Regions from separate parts of the Janibacter hoylei PVAS-1 genome, predicted to be linked through region 1. Evidence: predicted binding sites of a transcription regulator. Region 1 holds the regulator's gene; the other holds the start of a gene.
What was found. Region 1 encodes Rex, which represses fermentation and respiration genes when NADH is low (regulators of the CRP and FNR family bind a similar motif). Its sites were predicted from a motif close to CTTGTGAANNNNTTCACAAG; they were not measured.
Positions count from the first base shown of each region.

Region 2: the regulator Rex is predicted to act here: its motif matches at 1,737-1,756, upstream of CWN80_RS10425 (geranylgeranyl reductase family protein).

Region 1 is NZ_PIPF01000003.1:201,782-205,181, forward strand. Features, by position in the region: gene hemC (hydroxymethylbilane synthase) at 1-62, opposite strand, end outside; gene CWN80_RS04360 (glutamyl-tRNA reductase) at 59-1,333, opposite strand; gene CWN80_RS04365 (redox-sensing transcriptional repressor Rex) at 1,333-2,013, opposite strand; gene CWN80_RS04370 (glutaredoxin family protein) at 2,134-2,382, opposite strand; gene CWN80_RS15940 (lysophospholipid acyltransferase family protein) at 2,393-3,400, opposite strand, start outside.
Region 2 is NZ_PIPF01000010.1:86,820-90,219, forward strand. Features, by position in the region: gene CWN80_RS10420 (NADH-quinone oxidoreductase subunit A) at 1-331, opposite strand, end outside; gene CWN80_RS10425 (geranylgeranyl reductase family protein) at 410-1,720, opposite strand; gene CWN80_RS10430 (demethylmenaquinone methyltransferase) at 1,859-2,551, opposite strand; gene CWN80_RS10435 (isochorismate synthase) at 2,593-3,400, shown strand, end outside.

The DNA.
Region 1 (3,400 bases):
ACGTGGCCGGACTGGGTCGTGGCGAGGGCAGAGCGGCGGGTGCCCAGACGGAGGGTGGTCACAGGCTGCTCCCTTCGGCATGGAGGTCGAAGAGCTGGCGCAGGGCGTCCTCGTACTCACCGAAGCGGCCGTCGATCGCCAGCTCCTTGGCACGCACGGTCGGCTGGTGCAGCAGCTTGTCGACGATGCGGTGGACGGCCCGGTCGACCTCGGCGCGGTCGGCGGCGGACATGCCCGGGGTGCGCTGCTCGAGGCGGGCGAGCTCACGCTCGACGACCTGCTGGGCAGCGCTGCGCAGCGCGCGCACGGTGGGTGCGGCGATGCTCGCCGCCCGCTTGCCGAGGTGCTGGGTCACGGCCTCGGCGACGATGCCCCGGGCCTGCTCCACCTCGGGGACGGCGCCGTCGGCACCGAGCAGGTCGCCGAGCTCGGCGAGGCCCAGGCGGGTGACACCGCTCAGGTCGTCGACCTGGTGGGCGACGTCGTGCGGCAGCGCGAGGTCGATGTAGGCCTGACGCGCGCCGCCCCGCGCCACCTGCGCGTCGGCGGCGTCGGAGAGGGTGACCGCCAGACCGGTCGACCCCGTGCAGGAGATGACCACGTCGGCGTCGGCGAGCGCACCGGCCAGCTCGTGTGCCGGCCGGGCCGAGCCGCCGAGCCGGTCGGCGAGCGCGAGGCCGCGCTCGTGGGTGCGGTTGACGACCGTGAGCTCGCGGACACCGCGCCGCACACAGCTGGTCGCCGCCAGCGCGCTCATCGCACCGGCCCCGACGACGAGCACGTGCGCCTCGGCGAGGTCGCCCACGTGCTCCTCCGCGGCGTCGAGGCCCGCCGTGACGAGCGACCGCGAGACCTCGTCGATGCCGGTCTCGGAGTGCACCCTCTTGCCCGTGCGCAGTGCCTGCTGCACGAGTGCGTTGAGGTGCGGGCCGACGTGGCCGTCGTCCTGCCCCCGGCCGAGCGCGTCACGCAGCTGTCCGAGGATCTGGGACTCGCCGACGGCCATCGAGTCGAGGCCGGCCGCGACGTTGAAGACGTGGGCGACCGCGGCGTCGCCATAGTGCAGGTCGAGGTGGCTCTTGAGGTCGTCGTGGGTGATGCCCGTCGAGGCGGTGAGCGCCTCGGTGAGGTCCGCGACGGCGCCGTGGAAGGCACTGACCTCAGCGTAGATCTCGGTGCGGTTGCACGTCGCGACGACGAGGTGCTCGGTGATGTCGGGGCTGGCCGTGGCCGCCGCGATGATCGACGACAGGCTCGTCTCGTCGAGCGCCGCGCGCTCGAGCACGGAGATCGGGGCTCGTCGGTGGTTGAGGCCGAAGGCAAGGAGACTCATCAGCCGGCTCCTTCCAGGAGGTCGTCGGTCATGCCGCCCGATCGCTGCTGCTCGTGGAAGGCGAGGATCTGCAGCTCGGTCGACAGGTCGACCTTGCGCATGTGGACGCCCTCGGGCACCTGGATCGCCGTGGCGGCGAAGTTGAGGATCGAGCTGACGCCGGCGGCCACGAGCCGGTCCGCGACCTCCTGCGCCGAGCCAGCGGGGGTCGCGATGACACCGATGCACGCCTCCCCCGGCGTGACGAGGGACTCGAGCTCGGTCATCGGCTGGACGCGCAGGTCGTCGAGCTGCTGCCCCACGAGCGTCGGGTCGCGGTCGAGCAGGGCGACGACCTTGAAGCCCTTGGTCGCGAAGCCGCCGTAGGAGGCGAGCGCGCGACCGAGGTTGCCCATGCCCACGATGAGCACCGGCCAGTCGTGGGTGAGGCCGAGGGCGCGCGAGATCTGGTAGGTCAGGTGGGCCACGTCGTAGCCCACGCCGCGCACGCCGTAGGAGCCGAGGTGGCTGAGGTCCTTGCGCAGCTTGGCGGAGCTGACCCCGGCACTGTGGGCGAGCTCCTCGGAGGAGACCGAGAGGACGTCCTGAGCCGTCAGCTGACCGAGGGCCCGGAGGTACCCGGGGAGCCGGGCGACCGTCGCGTCAGGGATCTCACGCTTGGCTGCCTGATCGACGGACACGGCTGGGCTCGGCTCCTCTCCCGGCCGAAGGGCGAGCGGCGCCTGACGACCGAACACCTCGACATTACGCTCTTGTGAACAAATGCACAAAGTCGCGGATCCGGTGGACAGGACCCGGTCTCAGCCCTGCAGGGCCGAGCGGAGCCGCCCTTCGTCCACACGCCAGTAGTCGTGCTGACGGCCGTCGACGAAGGTGACGGGCACCTCGTCGGTGTAGCGCGCGAGGTCCTCGTGGCTGTCGATGTCGACCTCGGCGAAGTCGTCGCCGGTCTCGGCGACGACCCGCTGGATCACCGCCCGCGCCTCGTCGCACAGGTGGCACCCGGCGCGGCCGACCATGACGACGCGGGCTTCGGGCAGGGCGGGCACCACAGCGCCCCTAGAAGAAGACCGAGCGTCGGGTCACGAGTACGGAGTAGAGCGTCTGCTGGATCGTCTCGCGCACCTGGTCGGTGACCTCGAAGACGAGCATCGGGTCCTCCGCGGCCGCGGGCCCGAGCGATGCGGTGTCGATCGGCTCGCCGAACTCGATGATCCACTTGCTCGGCAGCGGGATGAGACCGAGCGGACCGAGGAGCGGGAAGAAGGGCGTGATCGGCGCGTAGGGCGCACCCACGAGACGTGCGACCGTCTTCATGTTGCCGATCATCGGGTAGACCTCCTCGGCCCCGACGACGGAGCACGGGATGATCGGCACCTCCGCCTTGACGGCCGCCGAGACGAAGCCTCCGCGGCCGAAGCGCTGGAGCTTGTAGCGCTCGCGGAAGGGCTTGCCCACGCCCTTGAAGCCCTCCGGCCACACGCCGACGAGCTCGCCCCCGCGCAGCAGACGCTCGGCGTCGGCGTTGGAGGCCAGGGTGGCGCCGGTCTTGCGGGCGACGTCACCGACGACGGGCAGCTGGAAGACGAGGTCGGCGCCGAGCATGCGCAGGAAGCGTCCCTGCGGGTGCGCGTCGTGGATCGCCAGCTGGGTGATGACCGAGTCGATGGCCACCGTGCCGGAGTGGTTGGAGACGAGCAGTGCCCCGCCGTCGGCCGGGATGTTGTCGATCCCCCGCACCTCGACGCGGAACCACTTGTCCTTGAGCAGCCGCAGCACGGGGAAGACGGTGTGCAGCGTGAAGTCACGGTCGAAGCCGAAGTCGTCGACCGCGTAATCGCCCTTGACCCGGCGCTGGAGGAACTGCAGCGTCTCGCTGAAACGGCGCTCCCATCCTTCGCCGGCGGCCGCACCCGCGGCGTGGCCCAGCGTGCGGGAGGTCATCTGCCCCGCCGACAGCAGCACCGACAGCAGCTCGGCCAGGCCCGGCACGAGGGCCTGCCCGCTGTCGGGGGTGGCTGCGGGCTGCTCCGACGCGTGCGTGGTGCGGGTCGACGCGGCCGGTCG
Region 2 (3,400 bases), on a different contig from region 1:
CGTAGGCGTCGGCGATGAAGAACGCGTTGAACAGGAAGAGCACCACGGCACCGAGCGTGAACGCCCCCAGCTCGTCGAAGGCGACGGCGAAGGGGTAGAGGAAGAGCGCCTCGATGTCGAAGATGATGAACAGCATGGCGGTGAGGTAGTACTTCACCGGGAAGCGGCCACCCTCCTCCGCCTGCGGCGTCGGCTGGATGCCGCACTCGTAGGCCTGGGCCTTGGCGACGTTGTACCGCGCCGGACCGACGACGAGACTCGTCCCGACCGACACCAGGGCAAAGCCCAGGCCGAGCGCGAAGAGGATGAGCAGCGGGATGTACGGGTTCATCGCTGCGCCTCGCTTCCTGATCTGTGATGCACGCCACGCACGATCCTAGGGGTGACCCGCGACATGATCGCGGCCGGCTCACGCATTGGGGGCCACCTTCGTCATGAGGTGCACCAGACGGTCGTCGAGACCGCCGCCCTTCTCCTCCGGCAGGTTGGCCATGAGCTTGAGCATGAACTTCATGAGCGTCGGCCGCGGCAGGCCGTACTTCGTCGCCAGGCGCATGATCTCGGGGCGGCCGATGAGCTTGGCGAACTGCGCGCCGAGGGTGAAGTAGCCACCGTGCATGTCCTTCATCCGGCCGATGTACGAGGCGAGCACCCGCTCACGCTCCGCCGCGCTCGGCCGCGCCAGCGCCTGGACGATCGTCTCGGCCGCGGCGTGCCCGGCCTCGAGCGCGTAGTCGATGCCCTCGCCGTTGAAGGGGTTGACCATGCCACCGGCGTCGCCGACGAGCATGAGGCCGTCGGCGTAGAGCGGCTGCCGGTTGAAGGCCATGGGCAGGGCCGCGGCGGTGATCTCGCCGGTGATCGTGTCCTCGTTGATGCCCCACTCCGCCGGCATCGTCTCGACCCAGCGACGCATGACGTCCTTGTAGTCGGTGCGGCCGAAGGCCTCGGAGGTGTTGAGGACACCCAGGCCGACGTTGGAGCGACCGTCACCGAGGCCGAAGAGCCAGCCGTAGCCCGGCATGAGGATGCGCCCCCCTTCGGGCGTCGTCGACCACAGCTCGAGGTGGCTCTCGAGGTAGGCGTCGTCATGACGGGGGGTCTCGTAGTAGGCGCGCACCGCGACGGCCATCGGCCGGTCCTCGCGCTTCTCGCGGCCCATCTTCACCGACAGACGGGAGGAGACGCCGTCGGCGGCGACGACGACCGGCGCCCGGTAGGTCTCGGTCTCGCCCGTCGCGCGTCCCCGCTCGTCGACGACCTTGGCGACCACGCCGACGATGCGGCCGCTCTCGTCGCGGACCGGCTCGGAGACGTTGCGCCCCTCGAGCAGCTCGGCACCGCACGCCGCGGCGTGCCGGGCCAGCACCTCGTCGAGGTCCGCACGGGCCCGGACCATGCCGTACCCGGGGAAGGAGGTGACGTCCGGCCAGTCGAGCTGCAGCCGCATGCCGCCACCGATGATCCGCAGGCCCTGGTTGTGGGCCCACCCGTCCGTCTCAGACAGGGGCACACCGAGGTTGATGAGCTGGCGCACCGCGCGCGGGGTCAGGCCGTCGCCGCAGATCTTGTCGCGGGGGAAGCGTGACTTCTCGAGCAGGACGACGTCCTTGCCCGCCTTCGCCAGCCAGGCGGCGGTGGCGCTGCCACCCGGCCCGGCTCCGACGACGATGACGTCGACACTGCGGTCACCATCGGCCGCAGGCAGTGCACTGGTCACGGAAGTTCCTCAGCTGCTTGTGAAGCATTTCACGATCGCGGGAGACACTACCCGCCGGAAACCTTGCCGCTCACGCAGGTAGACCTAACCTTTGGTCGCCCGGTCCCGTGGTCGCGTGCAGGCTTCGCTCGTGCCTCGCTACGCCTTGACCGCTCGATGGAGCGCGACGACCCCACCCGTGAGGTTGCGCCACTCCACCTCGGACCACCCGGCGCCGGCGACCATGCGGGCGAGCGGCTCCTGCGCGGGCCAGCTCTGGATCGACTCCGCGAGGTAGACGTAGGACTCCGGGTTGGAGCTCAGCCGCCGCGCGACGGGCGGGAAGGCCGCCATGAGGTACTCCGAGTACACGGTGCGGAAGGCCTTGTTGACCGGCTGGCTGAACTCGCAGATGAGCAGCCGACCCCCCGGCCGGGTCACGCGCAGGAACTCCTCGAGCGCCACCTCCGGCCGCACGACGTTGCGGAAGCCGAAGGACATCGTCACGACGTCGAAGGAGGCGTCGGCGAAGGGGAGGCGGGTCGCGTCGGCGGCGGTGAAGTCCAGCTGCGGGCTCTGCTTGAGCCCCTGCCGCAGCATCCCGAGGGAGAAGTCGGCGGAGACGACCTGGGCGCCCGCACGTCGCAGCGGCAGCGAGGAGCTGCCGGGGCCGGCGGCGATGTCGAGGATCCGCTCACCCGGCCCGGGGTCGATGGACGCGAGGACGGCGCGACGCCACAGCCGCGTCTGACCCAGCGACATGACGTCGTTCATCAGGTCGTACTTCGCGGCGGTCTCGTCGAACATCGCGGCGACGTCCTTGGGGTCCTTCTGCAGGGTGGCGCGGCTCATGTCCTCATCTTCGCACCCGCGGTCGTAGGCTGTTGCCCGCCATGACCTCACCTTCGCCTGCCGCCGACACCACCCCCGTCGGCACCCCGCACCCCGCGCTGGTCGTGCGCACCGTCTCCGTCCCCGCCTCGCGCGTCGGCGACCTGCTCGCCCTCCTGCCCGAGCCGCAGGACGCCGGCGACATCGTCTCGTGGGTCCGCAGGGGCGAGGGCTTCGTCGGGTGGGGCCGGGTCGCGACCTTCCGCGCCACCGGTGCCGACCGCTTCGAGCACGCCCAGGAGTGGTGGCGGGCCGTCACCGCCGAGGCCATCGTCCGCGACGACGTGGACGAGCCGGGCACCGGCCCGATCACCTTCGGCTCCATGGCCTACTCACGTCGGTCGGAGACCGAGTCGGTGCTCGTCGTCCCCGAGGTCGTCGTCGGCCGCCGGGGCGACCTCGCCTGGGTGACGACCACGACGACCGACGCCACGGTGCCGCCGGCCGACGAGCCGCTCACGCAGCAGCCGGCCCCGACCAGCCCCGGCGAGGTCGACTTCGTCGACCGTGACCTCGACGCCCCCTCGTGGGCGCTCGCCGTCGAGGAGGCCGTCGCCCGGATCAGCGCCGGAGCGCTCGACAAGGTCGTGCTCGCCCGAGCCGTCCAGGCCAGCGCCTCCCACCGCATCGACCCGCGGTGGGTCCTCACCCGGCTCGCGGAGGACTACGACACGACCTGGGTCTTCGCCGTCGACGGCCTCGTCGGCGCGACGCCGGAGATGCTCGTGCGCCTCGAGCGCGGGCTGGTCACCTCCCGCGTCCTCGCCGGGACGATCCGCCGCACCGGCGACGACAGCCACGACCTGGCCC